DNA from 2 places in the Streptomyces sp. L500 genome. Region 1 is predicted to be linked to the other one. Evidence: riboswitches for the same ligand, from Rfam matches in the RefSeq annotation. Region 1 holds a riboswitch; the other holds the start of a gene.

What was found. A riboswitch is a leader RNA that binds a small molecule or an ion and turns the genes downstream of it on or off. The one in region 1 is predicted to bind thiamine pyrophosphate.
Region 2: linked by a shared signal. The riboswitch ahead of thiO (glycine oxidase ThiO) and the one ahead of ACX9I7_RS19130 (thiamine ABC transporter substrate-binding protein) in region 1 are both predicted to bind thiamine pyrophosphate.

Annotation. Positions count from the first base shown of each region.
Region 1 is NZ_JBTOLC010000019.1:63,677-72,874, forward strand. It holds gene pyrH (UMP kinase) at 1-175, shown strand, start outside; gene frr (ribosome recycling factor) at 362-919, shown strand; gene ACX9I7_RS19120 (phosphatidate cytidylyltransferase) at 919-2,028, shown strand; gene rlmN (23S rRNA (adenine(2503)-C(2))-methyltransferase RlmN) at 2,137-3,243, shown strand; TPP riboswitch at 3,306-3,411, shown strand; gene ACX9I7_RS19130 (thiamine ABC transporter substrate-binding protein) at 3,407-4,498, shown strand; gene ACX9I7_RS19135 (ABC transporter permease) at 4,606-6,219, shown strand; gene ACX9I7_RS19140 (ABC transporter ATP-binding protein) at 6,219-7,235, shown strand; gene ACX9I7_RS19145 (hypothetical protein) at 7,321-8,241, opposite strand; gene ACX9I7_RS19150 (hypothetical protein) at 8,344-9,198, opposite strand, start outside.
Region 2 is NZ_JBTOLC010000005.1:145,370-154,567, reverse strand. It holds gene ACX9I7_RS08295 (phytoene desaturase family protein) at 1-1,485, shown strand, start outside; gene ACX9I7_RS08290 (hypothetical protein) at 1,586-2,605, opposite strand; gene metF (methylenetetrahydrofolate reductase [NAD(P)H]) at 2,646-3,563, opposite strand; gene thiE (thiamine phosphate synthase) at 3,672-4,325, opposite strand; gene ACX9I7_RS08275 (Rv2175c family DNA-binding protein) at 4,439-4,804, opposite strand; gene ACX9I7_RS08270 (NAD(P)/FAD-dependent oxidoreductase) at 4,893-6,062, opposite strand; TPP riboswitch at 6,286-6,398, shown strand; gene thiO (glycine oxidase ThiO) at 6,504-7,652, shown strand; gene thiS (sulfur carrier protein ThiS) at 7,649-7,858, shown strand; gene ACX9I7_RS08255 (thiazole synthase) at 7,868-8,665, shown strand; gene pknB (Stk1 family PASTA domain-containing Ser/Thr kinase) at 8,884-9,198, shown strand, end outside.

The sequences.
Region 1 (9,198 bases):
CGGCGAGGTGCTGGCCCGCGGCCTCAAGGTCGCCGACGCCACCGCGATCAGCCTGTGCATGGACAACAAGCTGCCGATCCTCGTCTTCGAGCTGCTCGCGGCGGGCAACATCGCCCGTGCGGTCAAGGGTGAGAAGATCGGCACGCTCGTGAGCGACCAGGGCACGCGGGACTGACGAGCCCGTACGCCGTCCGTCGCGGGGGCGGCCGAGGAATCGGCCGCCCCCGCGACGGACGGCAACACCGCGCCGGGGGAAGACCTCGGCACGGGGATGGACAACCGCCTGCCCGGTCGGACACCGTGCAGGAGAAGACGCGCGCAGGGGCGAGGCTCTGCTTACTGATAACACCAGGAGCAAGTGGTGATCGAAGAGATCCTCCTCGAGGCCGAGGAGAAGATGGAGAAGGCCGTTGTGGTCGCCAAGGAGGACTTCGCGGCGATCCGCACCGGGCGTGCGCACCCGGCGATGTTCAACAAGATCGTGGCCGACTACTACGGCGCGCTGACGCCCATCAATCAGCTGGCGTCGTTCTCGGTGCCCGAGCCGCGCATGGCCGTGGTCACCCCGTTCGACAAGAGCGCGCTGCGCAACATCGAGCAGGCCATCCGCGACTCGGACCTGGGCGTCAACCCGAGCAACGACGGCAGCATCATCCGGGTGACGTTCCCCGAGCTGACCGAGCAGCGCCGCCGCGAGTTCGTCAAGGTCGCCAAGACCAAGGCGGAGGACGCCAAGGTCTCGATCCGCTCCATCCGCCGCAAGGCCAAGGACGCCCTGGACAAGCTGGTCAAGGACAAGGAGTCCGGCGAGGACGACGTCCGCCGCGCGGAGAAGGAGCTCGACGACACCACCGCGAAGTACGTCGCGCAGGTGGACGAGCTGCTCAAGCACAAGGAAGCCGAGCTGCTCGAGGTCTGATGAACGACGCATCCTGGGGAGCCCCGCCACGCGCCGGTCACTGGGGGTCCACCGGCCAGGGAACCAGCCCCGGCTACGGCCGGGAGGTGCCCCTCTCGGCGGGTCCTCTGCACGTCGCGGGTGACGCGGCGCAGACTCGGCCCATGCCCATTGTGCCCGGATCAGGCGGATACCAGGACGACGGAGCCGACCGTGACCAGGGGGCCGCCCACATCGGTGGCCCCCTGTTCCGCGATGAACAGGAGCCCGACATCCGGCCGCAGGAGCCCGCCGCCCCACAGGGGCCTCCGGCGAAGAAGAGCGCGGGTCGCGATCTGCGTGCCGCGATAGGGGTGGGGGTCGGCCTCGGTGCGGTGATCCTCGCCTCCCTGTTCGTCTACAAGCCCGTCTTCCTCGGCGTGATCGTGATCGCCGTGGTGGTCGGGCTGTGGGAGCTGACCTCCCGCCTCGCCGAGCGGAAGAACATCAAGGCCCCCTTGGTGCCGCTGGCCATCGGCGGCGCCGCCATGATCGTCGCCGGTTACGTCAACGGCGCCGAGGGCGCGTGGGTGGCCATGGCCTTCACCGCGCTCGCCGTGCTCGTCTGGCGGATGACGGAGCCGCCGGACGACTACCTCAAGGACGTCACGGCCGGCATCTTCGCGGCGTTCTACGTGCCCTTCCTCGCCACGTTCGTGGCGCTGATACTGGCCGCCGACGACGGTGCCTGGCGGGTGCTGACGTTCCTGATCCTGACGGTCGTCAGCGACACCGGGGCGTACGCGGTGGGCTGGCGGTTCGGGCGGCACAAGCTCGCGCCGCGCATCAGCCCCGGCAAGACCCGCGAGGGCCTGATCGGCGCGGTGCTGTTCGCGATGGTGGCGGGCGCGCTGTGCATGCAGCTGCTGATCGACGACGGGGTGTGGTGGCAGGGCCTGCTGCTGGGCCTCGCGGTGGCGGTCAGCGCCACGCTCGGCGACCTCGGCGAATCCATGATCAAGCGGGATCTGGGGATCAAGGACATGGGCGCCCTGCTCCCCGGCCACGGCGGGATCATGGACCGGCTGGACTCGCTGCTGCCGACCGCGCCGGTGGTGTGGCTGCTGATGGTGGCCTTCGTCGGCTCCTGATGCCGAACGGCCCTGACCTGGGCTTTTCGGAAGGTGTTCGATACGTGAGGGGTCCGTCGTCCACAGGACGGCGGGCCCCCTCCGTATGTCTGCGACACTGGTGGGACCATGCCTGCACCCGGAGAACTCACTTTCGTCGCCCCCCGCGGAGCCAAGCTGCCCCCGCGGCACCTCGCCGACCTCAGCCCCGCCGAGCGCCGCGAGGCCGTCGCCGCGATCGGCGAGAAGCCGTTCCGCGCCAAGCAGCTGTCCCAGCACTACTTCGCCCGCTACGCCCACGACCCGGCGCAGTGGACGGACATCCCGGCGGCGGCCCGCGAGAAGCTCGCCGATGAGCTGCTGCCGGACCTGATGAGCGTGGTGCGGCACATCTCGTGCGACGACGACACCACCCGCAAGACCCTCTGGCGGCTGCACGACGGCAAGCTCGTCGAGTCCGTCCTGATGCGCTACCCGGACCGGGTCACCATGTGCATCAGCTCCCAGGCGGGCTGCGGCATGAACTGCCCGTTCTGCGCCACCGGCCAGGCCGGGCTGGACCGCAACCTGTCCACCGCCGAGATCGTCCACCAGATCGTCGACGGCATGCGCGCCCTGCGCGACGGCGAGGTGCCCGGCGGCCCGGCGCGGCTGTCCAACATCGTCTTCATGGGCATGGGCGAGCCGCTGGCCAACTACAAGCGCGTCGTCGGCGCCATCCGCCGGCTGACCGACCCCGAGCCGGACGGCCTGGGCCTGTCCCAGCGCGGCATCACCGTCTCCACGGTCGGCCTGGTCCCGGCCATGCACCGGTTCGCCGACGAGGGCTTCAAGTGCCGTCTCGCGGTCTCGCTCCACGCGCCCGACGACGAGCTGCGCGACACCCTGGTGCCGGTCAACACCCGCTGGAAGGTCCGCGAGGTCCTCGACGCCGCCTGGGAGTACGCGGAGAAGTCCGGCCGCCGGATCTCCATCGAGTACGCCCTGATCCGCGACATCAACGACCAGGCCTGGCGCGGCGACCTGCTCGGCCGGCTCCTCAAGGGCAAGCGGGTGCACGTCAACCTGATCCCGCTCAACCCCACCCCCGGCTCCAAGTGGACGGCGTCCCGCCCGGAGGACGAGCGCGCCTTCGTCCAGGCCATCGCCGCCCACGGCGTGCCCGTGACCGTACGGGACACCCGCGGCCAGGAGATCGACGGCGCCTGCGGCCAGCTGGCCGCCACCGAGCGCTGAGCCGTGTCAGTGCCGGCCGGGGAGACCGGTCGGCACTGATACGGTGCCTTTCGTACAAATGAACAATCCGACAGGGGAGCGCCCAGGGCGCTGAGAGTGCGGCACGGCCCGCAGACCCTCGGACCTGATCCGGTTAGTACCGGCGTAGGGAGTCAGCACCACCATGAACACCAGCCTTCGGCGTGCCGTCGTGGCGACGGCCGTCGCCACCCTCGGCCTTCCGGCGCTCGCCGCCTGCGGCGGCTCCGGCGACAAGGGCGGTGAGGCGTCGGGCGGCAAGACCGTCACCCTCGTCTCCCACGACTCGTTCGTCGCCTCGGACTCCGTGCTCCAGGAGTTCACCCGGCAGACCGGCTACAAGGTCAAGGTCGTCAAGGGCGGCGACGCCGGTCAGGCCGTCAACCAGGCGATCCTCTCCAAGAGCCACCCGCAGGGCGACGTCTTCTTCGGCGTCGACAACACCCTGCTCTCCCGGGCCCTCGACAACGGCATCTTCACCCCCTACGAAGCCAAGGGCCTGGACCGGGTCCCCAAGGAGTTCCAGGCCGACGCCGCCCAGCACCGCGTCACGCCCGTCGACACCGGCGAGATCTGCGTCAACTACGACCGCGCGTACTTCGCCGACCACAAACTGGACCCGCCGAAGACGTTCGACGACCTGATCAAGCCGGAGTACAAGGGCCTCCTCGTCACCGAGAACGCCGCCACCTCCTCGCCCGGCCTCGCCTTCCAGCTCGCCACCGCCGCCAAGTACGGCGACGACGGCTGGAAGGACTACTGGAGCAAGCTCAAGGCCAACGGCGTCGAGGTCGTCGACGGCTGGGAGCAGGCCTACAACGAGCGCTTCTCCGGCTCCGCCGGCGGGAAGAAGGCCAAGGGCGACAAGCCCCTCGTCGTCTCCTACGCCTCCAGCCCGCCCGCCGAGGTCGTCGGCGCCAAGCCGCTGCCGAAGGAGGGCCCGACCGGCGTCGCGACCGGCACCTGCTTCCGGCAGACCGAGTTCGCCGGCCTCCTCAAGGGCGCGAAGAACACCGAGGGCGGCAAGGCCCTCGTCGACTTCATGCTGAGCAGGACGTTCCAGGAGGACATGCCCCTCCAGATGTACGTCAAGCCGGTCAGCCAGGACGCCAAGCTGCCCGAGGTCTTCACCCGGTACGGCGCGCAGGTCACCGACCCGCAGACGCTCGCCCCGGAGAAGATCGCCAAGAACCGCGACCAGTGGGTCAAGGAATGGTCCTCGCTCGTCCTGAAGTAACCGAAGCCGGGACGGCCGGCGCGCCCGACGTGACCGGCGCGCCCGCCGGAAGGCAGGCCGCCGGGAGGGCGCCGGGCGCCCGCCGGGCGGCGACGCGGCTCGGCCTGATGGCCGTGCCGCTCGCCTTCTTCGGCGTCTTCTTCGCCTACCCCGTCGCCTCGATCGTCACCCGCGGCCTCACGGACGGCGGCCGGTGGCAGCTCGCCCGCGTGGGCGAGGTGCTCACCGACCCCGGCATCCGCGACGTCCTGTGGTTCACGCTCTGGCAGGCGGCCGCCTCCACCGCCCTGACCCTCCTGCTCGCCCTCCCCGGCGCCTACGTCTTCGCACGCCTCGACTTCCCCGGCAAACGGCTGCTCAGAGCCGTCGTCACGGTCCCGTTCGTGCTGCCGACCGTCGTCGCCGGCTCGGCGTTCCTGGCACTCGTGGGCCGGGGCGGGCTGCTGGACGAGCTGTGGGGCGTCCGCCTGGACACCACGATCTGGGCGATCCTCCTCGCCCACGTCTTCTTCAACTACGCCGTGGTCGTCCGCACCGTCGGCGGGCTGTGGGCCCAGCTCGACCCCCGCCAGGAGGAGGCGGCCCGCGTCCTCGGCGCCGGCCGCCTCGCCGCCTGGCGCCGGGTGACCCTGCCCGCGCTCGGCCCCGCCGTGGCCGCCGCCGCCCTCATGGTCTTCCTCTTCACCTTCACCTCCTTCGGCGTCGTCCAGATCCTCGGCGGACCCCGCTACGCCACGCTGGAGGTGGAGATCTACCAGCGGACGGCGCAGCTCCTCGACCTGCCCACGGCCGCCGTCCTCACCCTGCTCCAGTTCGTCGTCGTGGCCGCGCTGCTGGCCGTCCACGCCCGGACCGTACGGCGCCGTGAGGCGACGCTGCGGCTCGTGGACGCCTCCCGCACCGCCCGCCGCCCGCGCGGCGCCGGCCAGTGGGCGCTGCTGGCGTCCGTCCTCGCCGTCGTCGCGCTGCTGGTGGTGCTGCCGCTCGCCGTCCTCGTCCTGCGCTCCTTCGAGGGCCCCGACGGCTACGGCCTCGCCTCCTACCGCGCCCTCGCCTCGGCGGGCGCGGGCGGCGGCACGTTCACCGTCGCCGCGCTCGACACCATCGGCAACTCGCTCACGTACGCGCTCGCCGCCACCGCCATCGCGGTCGTCGTCGGCGGCCTCGCGGCGGCGGCCCTCACCCGGCGCGAGGGCCGGCTCGTCCGCGGCTTCGACGCCCTGCTGATGCTGCCGCTGGGCACCTCCGCCGTGACCGTCGGCTTCGGCTTCCTGATCGCCCTGGACGAGCCGCCGCTGGACCTGCGCACCTCGTGGATCCTGGTGCCGCTGGCCCAGGCGCTGGTGGGCGTGCCCTTCGTCGTCCGCACCGTGCTGCCCGTGCTGCGCGCGGTGGACACCCGGCTGCGGGAGGCGGCCGCGGTGCTCGGCGCCTCCCCGCTGCGGGCCTGGCGGGAAGTGGACCTGCCGCTGGTGGGCCGGGCCCTGGGCATCGCGGCGGGCTTCGCGTTCGCGGTGTCGCTGGGCGAGTTCGGCGCGACCGTCTTCATCGCCCGCCCCGACAACCCCACCCTGCCGGTGGCCGTGGCCCGGCTGCTGGGCCGCCCCGGCGAACTCAACTACGGCCAGGCGATGGCCCTCAGCACGATCCTGATGCTGGTGTGCGCGGCGGCGCTGCTGGTGCTGGAGCGTGTGCGCACCGACCGTACGGGAGAGTTCTGATGCTTCGCCTCGAAGGCGTGACCGTCCGCTTCGGCGGGCGCGCGGTGCTGGACGCGGTCGACCTCGACGTCGCCGACCACGAGACCGTGTGCGTGCTCGGCCCGAGCGGCAGCGGCAAGTCGACGCTGCTGCGCGTGGTGGCCGGCCTCCAGCCGGCCCACGCCGGGCGGGTGCTGCTCGGCGGGCGCGACCAGGGCGGGGTGCCCCCGCACCGGCGCGGGGTGGGCCTGATGTTCCAGGACCACCAGCTCTTCCCCCAGCGGGACGTCGCCGGGAACGTCTCCTTCGGGCTGCGCGTCCGGGGGACCGGGCGGGCCGAGACCGAGCGCCGGGTGACCGAGCTGCTCGACCTGGTGGGGCTGCCGGGCGCGCAGAAGCGGGCCGTGGGGGCGCTGTCGGGCGGTGAGCAGCAGCGCGTCGCGCTGGCGCGGGCGCTGGCCCCCGAGCCTCGGCTGCTGATGCTCGACGAGCCGCTGGGGCAGCTCGACCGGGGCCTGCGCGAGCGGCTCGTGGAGGAGCTCCGCGGGCTGTTCGGGCGGCTGGGGACGACCGTCCTGGCCGTCACCCACGACCAGGGCGAGGCGTTCGCGCTCGCCGACCGGGTGGTGGTGATGCGCGACGGGCGGATCGCGCAGGTGGGCACGCCGATGGAGGTCTGGCGGCGGCCGGCGTCGGAGTTCGTGGCCCGGTTCCTGGGCTTCGACAACGTCGTGCCGGCGACGGTGACGGGAGAGCGGGCGGAGACGGTGTGGGGTGTGCTGCCCGTGCCGTCGGGGACGGAGCCGGGGGAGTGCGCGGTGCTGGTGCGGCCGGGGGGTGTTCGGCTGGTGCCCGTTTCGGACGGGCTGGCGTGCGAGGTGGTTTCCCGGACGTTCCGGGGGGACCACGTCGTGGTGCGGCTCCGGCCTGCCGACGGTCCCGAGCTCGAGGCGGCGTGCCCGCTCGGTGGGGCGCCGGGGGTGGGCGACCGTGTGGGTGCCGCCTTCGTGGCGGACGAGGTCGTTGTTCTCCCCTGACCCGCCCCTTCCCGTCACCGGGGCTCCGCCCCGGACCCCGGTCCTCAAACGCCGGACGGGCTGAAATCAGCCCGTCCGGCGTTGGCTATACAGCTGTCGGTTCCTTCTCCGCCGTCTGCGGCGCCGTCGCCCCGTGGCTGTCCGGTTCGCCGAACCAGGCCACCGCCACCGCGCCCGCCACGGCCAGGAGGAAGCCGAGGACGGCCATCCACGCGAAGCCCTCGCGGGACGCGTCGCCCAGCCAGAGGACGCCGATGATGCCGGGGAGGACCGTCTCGCCGACGACGAGGGCGGCCGTGGCGCCGTTCACGGAGCCGATCTGGAGGGCGACGGTGTGGAGGTACATGCCGACGGAGCCGGAGATGAGGATGGCGTAGAGGGCCGGGTCGGCGAGGAGGGTGGGCAGGTCGAAGGGGTCGATGCCGTCGAGGATGCGGACGCCCACGCCGATCGCGCCGAAGCCGAGGCCGGAGAGCAGGCCGGCGAGGATCGCGGCCCGGGAGCCGAGGAAGTGGACGGCGGTCCAGCCGCCGCCCATCAGGACGACCGAGATGATCAGCAGCCACCAGTGGGTGGAGCGCGCGGCGTCGCCGTTGCCCTCGTGGCCGGCGGCGGTCGCCAGCAGCACCAGGGCGGAGCAGACGACTCCGATCGACATCCACTCCCTGCGGTTGAGCTTGATGCCGAGGAGCTTGATGCTCAGCAGCGCGGTGACGATCAGGTTGGCGCTGATGACGGTCTGGGAGAGGAACAGCGGCAGCATCCGGGCGGCGAGGGCGCCGAGGGCGAAGCCTATGAAGTCCAGGACCGTGCCGACCATGAACTCCCAGGTGACGGCGGCCTTCGCGGTGGAGGACAGGCTGGGCCCGCCATGCTGGGTGGTGGCCGTGGAGGACGCCGTCGCGGCCTCCCGCTGGGCCGATTTCCGGGACCCCACGGCCTGTAGGACCGATCCTGTGCCGTAACACGCAGAGGCCGCGACAGCCGTGACAAGGCCGATGATCACCAGTAGCTCCGTTCGCCTGATAAGCCGTCGTGCTCAGGAAGCAGACGTACTTCTGAGCAGACGTGGATTTCGGCGTCGGAGTTGCCTTCGGTCAAGAACTGGTCAAGACCGGGTGAGCGGCAGGGCGGCGAGTTCGGCGATGACCCAGGTCAGCGGGGCGAGCACGATCAGCAGGACGCCCGTGCGGACGGCCGCCGCACCGCGCAGCAGGGAGGCGGGGATGCCCAGCCGCAGCAGCGCGGTGGTGGTCTCGGCGCGGCAGTGCCGGGTGTCGATGGCGGCGGTGATGGCGGTGGCCGTCACACAGGCCATCACCACGGCCGCGCCCAGCCCCGTGAGCGGCCCGAACGGGCGGGGGCCCGACCGTTCCCAGGCCGCGCCGTACAGCTCGACGGCCGCGAGCGCGCCCGCCGCCACCGCGCAGAGCACCCCGAGGGGCCGCCCGAGCCGGTTCGCCGTGTCCTGCAGTATGCGGCCGGCGAGCAGCCGCGTCGGGCCGGGCCGCCCGGCCGACAGCAGGGTGCCGCTCCAGTGGGTGAGGCCGGGGCCGGCCAGCACCAGGCCCAGGGAGGCGAGCAGCCAGCCGCCCATCAGCCCGGGGGAGGTGCCGCCGTCCTGGCCCGGCAGTGTCAGCAGGCTGTCCGGGGCGGGGGCGGGGGCGTGGCCCACGTACGCCTCCAGAGCGAGGCCGCAGGCGATGACCGCCACGCCCCAGGGGAGGCCCGCGTAGCCCCGGCGGTCCTCCTTGGCGGTGTCGGGCAGCGCCGCCGTCGAAACGGTCCTGGGCGCGCCTCCGGCGCGCTCCTTGCGCGGGCGCAGCGCGATGGCGCACGCGCCCGCCGCCAGCGCGGGCAGCAGCCCGAGCAGCGTGAGCGTCGCGGCCCAGGGCAGGGCCGCGTCCCCGTCGAGCAGTCCCGAGGCCGTGCCGCTCAGCGGGGTGCCGCCGAGGTCGCCGCG
Region 2 (9,198 bases), on a different contig from region 1:
GCCGGGATGGGCGCGATGGCAGCCGCCGCCCGGCTCGCCGTCGCGGGCAACCGGGTGACGGTGCACGAGCGAACGGACACCCACGGCGGAGGCGTCGGACGCCTCACCCGCGCCGGCTTCGCGTTCGACACCGGCCCCGCCCTCCTCCACCTGCCCGCCGTCTACCGCGACCTGTTCGTCAAGACCGGCAAGGAGTCGCTGGAGCAGAGCCTCGGGCTCGTCCAGGTCGACCCGGCGAGCCGCCATCTCTTCCCCGACGGCACGGACTTCGCGCTGCCCAACGCCTCCCGGGCCGGTGTGGTCGCCGCGCTCGACGCGGCGGTGGGAGCGGGCGCGGGCGAGCGGTGGAGCGAGCTGGTCAACCGGGCGCGCGAGGTGTGGGACGCGACGCGGCGGCCGCTGCTGGAGGAGCCGCTGCGCGCGGAGCGCGCCGAGGCGCTGGGCCGCGATCCGTACCCGGCGCTGCCCCACCGCAAGGGGCTGTTCCGCCGCCCGGTGCCGGTGACGCTCGCGTCCGTCGCCGAGCGGGAGCTGGCGGACCCGCGGCTGATCGCCCTGCTGGAGAGCCACGCCCTCGCCTACGGGCTCGACCCGCGCGAGGCGCCCGGGAGCGCGACGGTCCTGCCGTACCTGGAGCAGACCTTCGGCAGCTGGTACGTGACCGGCGGCATGCGCGGCCTCGCGGACGCGCTGTACGAGCGGTGCCTGGCGCGGCGCGTGGAGTTCCGGTTCGGCTCGGACGTCGTCGGCGTCGTGGAGAAGGACGGGCGCGCGGCCGGGGTGCGGCTGGCCGACGGAAGCGTGGCCGAGGCGGACGTGGTGGTGGCCGGGGTCTCCCCCGCCCGGCTGGCGGCCATCGCCCCGGGAGCGGTGGAGACCGCACCGGCGGCGCCCGTGCCCCCGGGCAGGTTCAGCGTGTTCCTGGCGCTCTCCGGAGCCCGCCCCGAGGGCACCGCCCACCGCACGGTCGTCCACGGCGGTGACCGCGCGGCGGAGCTGGACGCCGTCTTCGGCGTGGCGGGCACGGCCTCGTACCGACCGACGGTGACCGTGCTCCGGCCGGACGACCCGGCCACCGTGCCCGACGCCGGGCACGAGGCCGTGACCCTGACGGCCACCGTCGCGCCGCACGGCGAGCGCGCCGACTGGCGTGACGAGCGGGCCGTCGCGGCCTTCGCCGATCGCGTGGTCGAATCCGCGAAGGCGGCGGTCCCGGGTCTCGCGGAGCGGCTGCTGTGGCGGGAGGTGCGTACCCCCGCCGACACGGAGGCGGCGACCGGGGCCGAGGGCGGCGGGGTGCCCGCGCCCGTACTGGCCGGGGCGCGGGGGGCGTTCCTGCGGCCGGGCAATCTCACCCGGCTGCCCGGGTACTACCTGGTGGGCGGCTTCGCCCACCCCGGCGGCGGGCTGGCGCACGCCGGGATGTCGGGGGCGATGGTCGCGGGCCTGGTCGTCTCCGGGGCCGACTGGCGCGGCTCCCAGTAGCTACCGGGCAGACTTCGGCAGCGCCCCCAAGGGGCGCGGGGAACCGCGCGACCAGCCACGACGCACCCGCGGATGACTCGCCGGACCTCCAGCGGAGCACTTAGTAGCGGTAGCGCTGTTCGTCGTACCCCTGGCCCTGGCCGTACGGCGGGTTCTGCTCGTGCGGGGCGTGCGGCGCGTGCGGGGCCGGCGGGGTGGTGCCCGGGGCCGCGTCGGTGTCGCGCTGCTGCGGCACCCAGACCCCGCCGGGTGGGGTGTCCGTGTCGTACTGCTGGGGGGCGTACGCGCCCGCCGAGTAGGCGCCGACACCGTACTGCTGCTGGTGGGGGTAGGACTGCTGCTGACCGTAGGCGTCGTACGTCTCGTAGGACGGAGGACGGTTGCCGATGTACGGGTCGGAGTAGGACGCGTACTGGCCTTGGGCCTGCCCGTAGTCGAAGCCGCCGCCGTACTGGCCGCCCTGGGCGGGCTGGCCGCCGTACTGGCCGAAGTCGGTCGCGGCCGGGGCTTCGTGGCCCATGAGGTGGGGCTGTTCGGCGGTCGGCTGCGGGGGGACGCCGTGCGTCAGGTCGGGGGTGCCGCCGAGGCCGGCGCTCATGGCCGGGGCGCCCGCCGGGGCGCCGAGCGTCGGCAGGGCGTCGGGGCCGGAGGCGGGCAGGGTCAGGTCGGAGGGCGCCGGGGAGGGGCCGGCCGGGGCCGGGGGCCGCTCGCCGCCCTTGCGGCGGCGCCCGGCGCGGCCGCCGGCGGCCCGGGACTTCCCCGCGGCGGAACGGCTGGAACGGCTGGAACCGGTGGCACCAGCGGAATCGGCCGGTCCGCCCGGCTCCGCGCCGGCGCCGCCCGGCCCGTCGCCGTCCTCGGCCGCGCCCCGGCGTAGGGCCCAGCCCCGGGAGAAGCCGCGCCGGAAGGAGAGCGTCACAAAGGTCTGCCCCACCCCGAAGGCGAGGGCGCCGATGACGATGACGACCACGGACGGCACGAGCACGCCCGCGACCACGCCGAGGAAGCCGGTGAAGGCGAGCAGCCGCCAGCGCAACCGCGCCTTGTACTGCAGCAGCACCTCGGCGAGCAGCCAGAGCGCGACGACGCCGAACGCGATGTAGAGGACCGTCCAGCCCATCCAACGCCCCTCTCGTACGGCCGCCGTCGCCGGCCGGCCGTCAGGACCGCTGGTGCAGTCCCAGGTTCTGGTAGATCTCCAACGTGGCCGTGGAGTGGTTCAGGGTAATGAAATGCAACCCGGGAATCTCCTCGGCCATCAACCGAGCACACAGGTCCGTCGCGTACTCGATCCCGATTGAGCGTACAGCGGCCGTGTCGTCCTTGACCGCGAGGATCCGTTCAGCGAGCTCCGAGGGGAACGCCGCGTTGCTGAGCTGTGCGAACCGTTCGATCTGCCGCACGTTGGTGACCGGCATGATTTCGGGGATGATCGGGGTGTCGCAGCCGGCCGCCGCGACCCGGTCGCGCAGCCGCAGATAGTCCTCCGGGTGGAAGAACATCTGGGTGATGGCGAAGTCGGCGCCCGCCCGGCACTTGTCCACGAAGTGCCGGATGTCCGACTCCCATTCCGTGGAGCGCGGGTGCATCTCGGGGAAGGCGGCGACGCCCACGCAGAAGTCGCCGGACTCCTTGATGAGGCTGACGAGCTCGGCGGCGTACCGGACACCCTCGGGGTGGCGCACCCACTCGCCCATGGGGTCGCCGGGCGGGTCGCCGCGCAGCGCGAGCATGTTGCGGATGCCCACGTCGGCGTACTGCCCGATGACGTTGCGCAGTTCGGCGACCGAGTGGTTGACGGCCGTGAGGTGGGCGACGGGGGTCAGCGTGGTGTCGGTGGCGATGCGTTCGGTGGCGCGGACCGTGCCCTCGCGGGAGGAGCCGCCGGCGCCGTAGGTCACGGAGACGAACGTGGGGGCGACGGCTTCGATCCGCCGGATGGCGTCCCACAGGGTCCGTTCGCCCTTCTCCGTCCTGGGGGCGGCGAACTCGAACGAGTACGAGCGCTCTCCGGAGGCGAGCAGCTCACGGACGGTGCGCGCGTGGTCCGTCCTGGTGGAGGCAGTGCCAAGGGCCATACCGGCAAGTTAACCAGCGGCGCGCCGGGCACCCCAACCAAGAATGGCGTTATGCCCGTTTGATCCGGCGGATGCCCATGATCCGTCCCACTCCTTGGACAGCGGCGGTCACGCGTCGTAGGCGCGGACGCGCTTGGCGAGCTGGGCGGCGGCCTCGCCGGGGTCGTCCGCCTCGGTGATCGCGCGGACCACGACCACACGGCGCGCACCCGCCTCCAGCACCTGCTCCAGGTTGCCCGCGTCGATGCCGCCGATGGCGAACCAGGGCCGGGCGGGCGCGAGGGAGGCCGCGTAGCGGACGAGGTCGAGGCCGGGGGCGTGGCGGCCGGGCTTGGTGGGGGTGGGCCAGCAGGGGCCGGTGCAGAAGTAGTCCACGCCGGGCTCGGCGACGGCGGCGGCCACCTCGGCCTCGGCGTGCGTCGAGCGGCCGATGAGGATCTCGTCGCCGAGGATCGCCCGGGCGGCGGGCACGGGCAGATCGCCCTGGCCCAGGTGGAGGACGTCGGAGGCGGCGGCGTGGGCGACGTCGGCGCGGTCGTTGACCGCGAGGAGCCTGCCGTGGCGGCGGGCGGCCTCGGCGAGGACGGCGAGGTGCTCCAGCTCCTCCCCGGCCTCCATGCCCTTGTCGCGGAGCTGGACGACGTCCACTCCGGAGGAGAGGACCGCGTCGAGGAACTCCGGCAGATCACCCTGGCGCTTGCGCGCGTCGGTGCACAGGTACAGCCGGGCCTCGGCGAGCCGCTCGCGCGCGGTGACGGACATGGGTGCATCTCCCCCGGGTGGGCGGTGTGCGGGCGCGGGCCGGGGCCTCGGGCCCGCACACCGGACGGTGGTTCTCAGGCGGTGCGGATGGTGCTGGCGGTGCTACGTACGGCTCAGACGGCGAGCGCCTGGGCGCGGCGCTTCACCTCCGTGCCGCGATTCTCGCTCAGCGCCTGCGCGGGGGTGCCGGGCAGGGTCGGGTCGGCGGTGAACAGCCACTCCAGCATCTCTTCATCGCTGAAGCCGTCGTCACGCAGCAGCGTCAGGGTCCCGGCCAGGCCCTTGACGACCTTGCCCTCGCTGATGAAAGCGGCGGGCACCATGAGCACACGGTTCTCGCCACGGCGCACGGCGATCAGCTGGCCCTCCTTGACCAGCTGCCGGACACGCGTCACCTCGACGCCCATCATCTCCGCGATGTCGGGGAGGTTGAGCCAGGCGGGTACGAGCGCATCGATCTTCACGTCAATCTCGGTCACGGGACAAGCCTGCCATCCGGGACTGACAGTCGGTAGCCGGGTTGACCCGAGCCGGGCCCCGGCCACCCCACCGGCCCCTCCGGTCCCGTCAGACCACGGCGGCCTTCAGCGGGACGGACGCGTCCGCCGCCCTGGTCCGGTCGAGGACCGCGCCCTTCTCGATGAGCTTGCGCCCCTGGGCCAGATCGCGCGGCCGCCCCACGGCCAACAGGGCCACCAGCACGCCCGAGCGCAGCCAGCACACCGTCCAGGCCGCACCGGCGGGGTTGCCGCGCCAGACCAGCTCGTCGGCGGAGGCGTGGTGCCCCGCGTACTGCACGAACCGGCCGAACTGCTCGGACCAGAAGTACGGCACGGGGTCGTAGACCGAGCCCTCCTCGGGGCCGTGGACGATGTTCTCGGCGACGGTCCGGGGGCCCTGGAGGGCGTTGTCCCAGTGGTGGACGAGCAGCCGTTCGCCGTAGCGGGCCGAGGGGAAGGAGGCGCAGTCGCCGACCGCGTAGACGTCCGGCAGCGAGGTGCGCAGGCGGTCGTCGGTGACGACGGAGCGGTCCGCCGCCAGTTCGGCGCCCGAGCCCGCGAGCCAGCCCGTGGCGGGGCGCGCCCCGATGCCGACGACGACCGCGTCGGCGGGCAGCCGGGTGCCGTCGTCGAGGACGACCGCGCCGGGCTCGACGGCCGTGACCCGGGCGCCGGTCAGCAGCCGGGCGCCGCTGTGGGCGTACCAGTCGACCATGTGGGCGGCGACCTCGGCGGGCATGGCGCCCGCGAGCGGCCGGTCGGCGGCCTCGACGACCGTCACCCGGCAGCCCGCCTCGCGGGCGGCGGTGGCGAACTCGGCGCCGATCCAGCCCGCCCCGACGGCGACGATGTCCTGCTGCCGGGTGAGGACGGGGCGCAGCCGCTCGGCGTCGTCGACGGTGCGCAGGACGTGGACGCCGGGCAGGTCCCCGGCGCCGGGCAGGCCGATGGGCTCGGCGCCGGTGGCGACGACCAGGACGTCGTAGCCGAGGGGTCCCGCGTCGGTGTCCAGGACGTGCTCGGCGGCGCGCAGACCGGTGGCCGTGAGGCCGAGCCGCAGGTCGATGCCGAGCGAGCCGAAGTCCACGGCGAAGGCGGAGCCCTCGGCCTTGCCGAGCAGCACGGACTTGGACAGGGGCGGCCGGTCGTAGGGCTGGTGGGGCTCGGCGCCCAGGAGGGTGATCGCGCCCTGCCAGCCCTGTTCGCGCAGGGCGATGGCGGTCTGCACCCCGGCCATGCCCGCGCCGACGATCACGACGCGCCGGTCACTGCTGGTGTTCGTCTCCTCGCTCACACGATCAACTGTAGGCCCGACGCCCCGGTAGGCCGGAGCACCGCGTGAGGAGACCTCTGACACAACGTCATGACGGCGGCGTCGCGACGCGGTGGGCCGTACGGGCCGCCGGCCGGGCCCGGCCGCCCTTCCGGGCGGTCCTCGGGCCGTACTAGGGTGGCAAGCTGCAAGCACTCGCGGGAGCCCGGGCGGACCGGGCTGAGAGGGAGGCTGGACGGCCTCCGACCGTACGAACCTGATCCGGGTCATGCCGGCGAAGGGAGGGGCTGGACGCCCATGCACGCGCATCGAACCCCTGGGGATCGAACACCGGCACATCGAACCAGGGCGCGTCCCACGCGCCCGCGCCATCTCGGCCCCGGCCCGCGGACACCCGACGTCCTGGTGGTCGGCGGTGGTCTGATCGGCCTGGTCACGGCCTGGCGCGCGGCCCAGCGGGGGCTGCGCGTGGCCGTGGCCGACCCCGCGCCCGGCGGGGGCGCGGCCCGGGTGGCCGCCGGGATGCTGGCCGCCGTCACCGAGCTCCACTACGGCGAGGAGACCCTCCTCGCCCTCAACCTGGCCTCCGCCCGGCGCTACCCCGCCTTCACGGCCGAGCTGGAGGAGGCCAGCGGCCAGGACACCGGCTACCGCGCCTGCGGGACGCTCGCGGTCGCCCTGGACGCCGACGACCGGGCCCATCTGCGGGAGCTCCACGCCCTCCAGCAGCGCTGCGGCCTGGAGTCGCAATGGCTGACCGGGCGCGAGTGCCGCCGGCTGGAGCCGATGCTCGCGCCGGGCGTGCGCGGCGGGCTCCACGCCCTCGGCGACCACCAGACCGACCCCCGGCGGCTCGCCCGGGCGCTGCTCGTGGCCTGCGAGCGCGAGGGGGTCGCTTTCCACCGCTCGGAGGCGGTACGGCTGCTGCTGACCGGCGACCGGGCCACGGGAGCGCTGCTCGCCGACGGCACCCGGCTGGCCGCCGGCCGGACCGTCCTGGCCGCCGGAAGCCTCAGCGGCCGGCTGGCGGGCCTGCCCGAGGACGTCGTACCGCCGGTGCGCCCGGTCAAGGGCCAGGTCCTGCGGCTGAGCGTGCCCGGGTCGTACACGGCCGTGAACGGGCCGTTCCTCTCCCGGACCGTCCGGGCCGTGGTGCGCGGCGGGCACGTCTACCTCGTGCCGCGCGAGAACGGCGAGCTGGTCGTCGGGGCGACGACCGAGGAACTGGGCTGGGACACGACCGTGACGGCCGGGGGCGTCTACGAGTTGCTGCGTGACGCCCACGAGCTGGTGCCCGGCATCACCGAGCTGCCGCTCGTGGAGACCCTCGCCGGGCTGCGCCCCGGCTCGCCCGACAACGCCCCGCTGCTGGGCCCGACCGCCCTGCCGGGCCTGTACGCGGCCACCGGCCACCACCGCAACGGCGTGCTCCTCACCCCCGTCACCGGGGACGTGATGGCCGAGGTGCTGACCACCGGCCGGCTGCCCGAGGAGGCCCGCCCGTTCTCCCCCCGACGCTTCACCACCCCCGTACTCCAGGAGCAGCCCGCATGACCACGCACATCATCAGCGTCAACGGCGAGCGGCGCGCCGTCCCGGCGGGGACGACGCTCGACGGGCTCGTGGCGACGCTCACCACGGCGCGCGGCGGGGTCGCCGCCGCCGTCAACGAGGCCGTGGTCCCCCGGGGCCAGTGGCCGGCGACCGCCCTCGGCGAGGGCGACCGCGTCGAGGTGCTCACCGCGGTGCAGGGAGGCTGATCAGTACAGATGGCGGACGATCTGCTCACCATCGCGGACACCCCGTTCACCTCCCGGCTGATCATGGGCACGGGTGGTGCCCCCAGCCTGGACGTCCTGGAACGCGCCCTCATCGCCTCCGGCACGGAGCTGACGACGGTCGCCATGCGGCGGCTGGACGCGACGGTACGGGGGTCCGTGCTCTCCGTCCTGGAGAAGCACGGCATCCGGGTGCTGCCGAACACGGCGGGCTGCTTCACGGCGGGCGAGGCGGTCCTCACCGCCCGGCTGGCCCGGGAGGCGCTCGGCACGGACTGGGTCAAGCTGGAGGTGATCGCCGACGAGCGCACCCTGCTGCCCGACCCGATCGAGCTCCTGGACGCGGCGGAGATCCTCGTCGACGACGGCTTCACCGTGCTGCCGTACACCAACGACGACCCCGTCCTGGCCCGGAAGCTGGAGGACGTCGGCTGCGCGGCGATCATGCCGCTGGGCGCGCCCATCGGCTCGGGCCTGGGCATCCGCAACCCCCACAACTTCCAGCTGATCACCGAGCGCGCCACCGTCCCGGTGATCCTCGACGCGGGCGCGGGCACCGCGTCGGACGCGGCGCTGGCCATGGAGCTGGGGTGCGCGGCGGTGATGCTGGCGTCGGCGGTGACGCGGGCGCAGGAGCCGGTGCTCATGGCGGAGGCGATGCGGCACGCGGTCGAGGCGGGCCGGCTGGCCCACCGCGCGGGGCGCATCCCGCGGCGGCACTTCGCGGAGGCGTCGTCTCCTGCGGAGGGCTTGGCGATGCTGGACCCGGAGCGGCCCGCGTTCGCGTGACGCGGGTGCGCCTGCGGCGAGCCGGCCCCGGTCCCGCCCTTTCACCGTTTCCTAGGGGGCTGCGCCCCCTAGGACCCCCCGGTTTGTGGGCAGGCGTTCCGCAGGGCGGAACAGGTGGGCACAAACCGGGCCACCGGGCCGCACCCGGAAACGCGGCCCGCCCCCCGGGATCCGGCCCCGGCCCGCCGCAGTCGCAACGACTCGTAGACTCGTGTGCCGTGGATACGACCCTGCCCGACCCCCTTGTCGACCAGCTGCTCGACGGCCGCTACCGCGTCGAGGCGCGAGTCGCCGTGGGCGGCATGGCCACCGTCTACCGCGCCCTGGACACCCGGCTCGACCGGGTGCTCGCCCTGAAGGTGATGCACCCCTCGCTCGCCGCGGACGCCGCCTTCGTGGAGCGCTTCATCCGCGAGGCCAAATCCGTCGCCCGGCTCGACCACCCCAACGTGGTGAGCGTCTTCGACCAAGGCACGGACGGCGCGTACGTCTATCTGGCGATGGAGTACGTCGCGGGCTGCACCCTCCGCGAC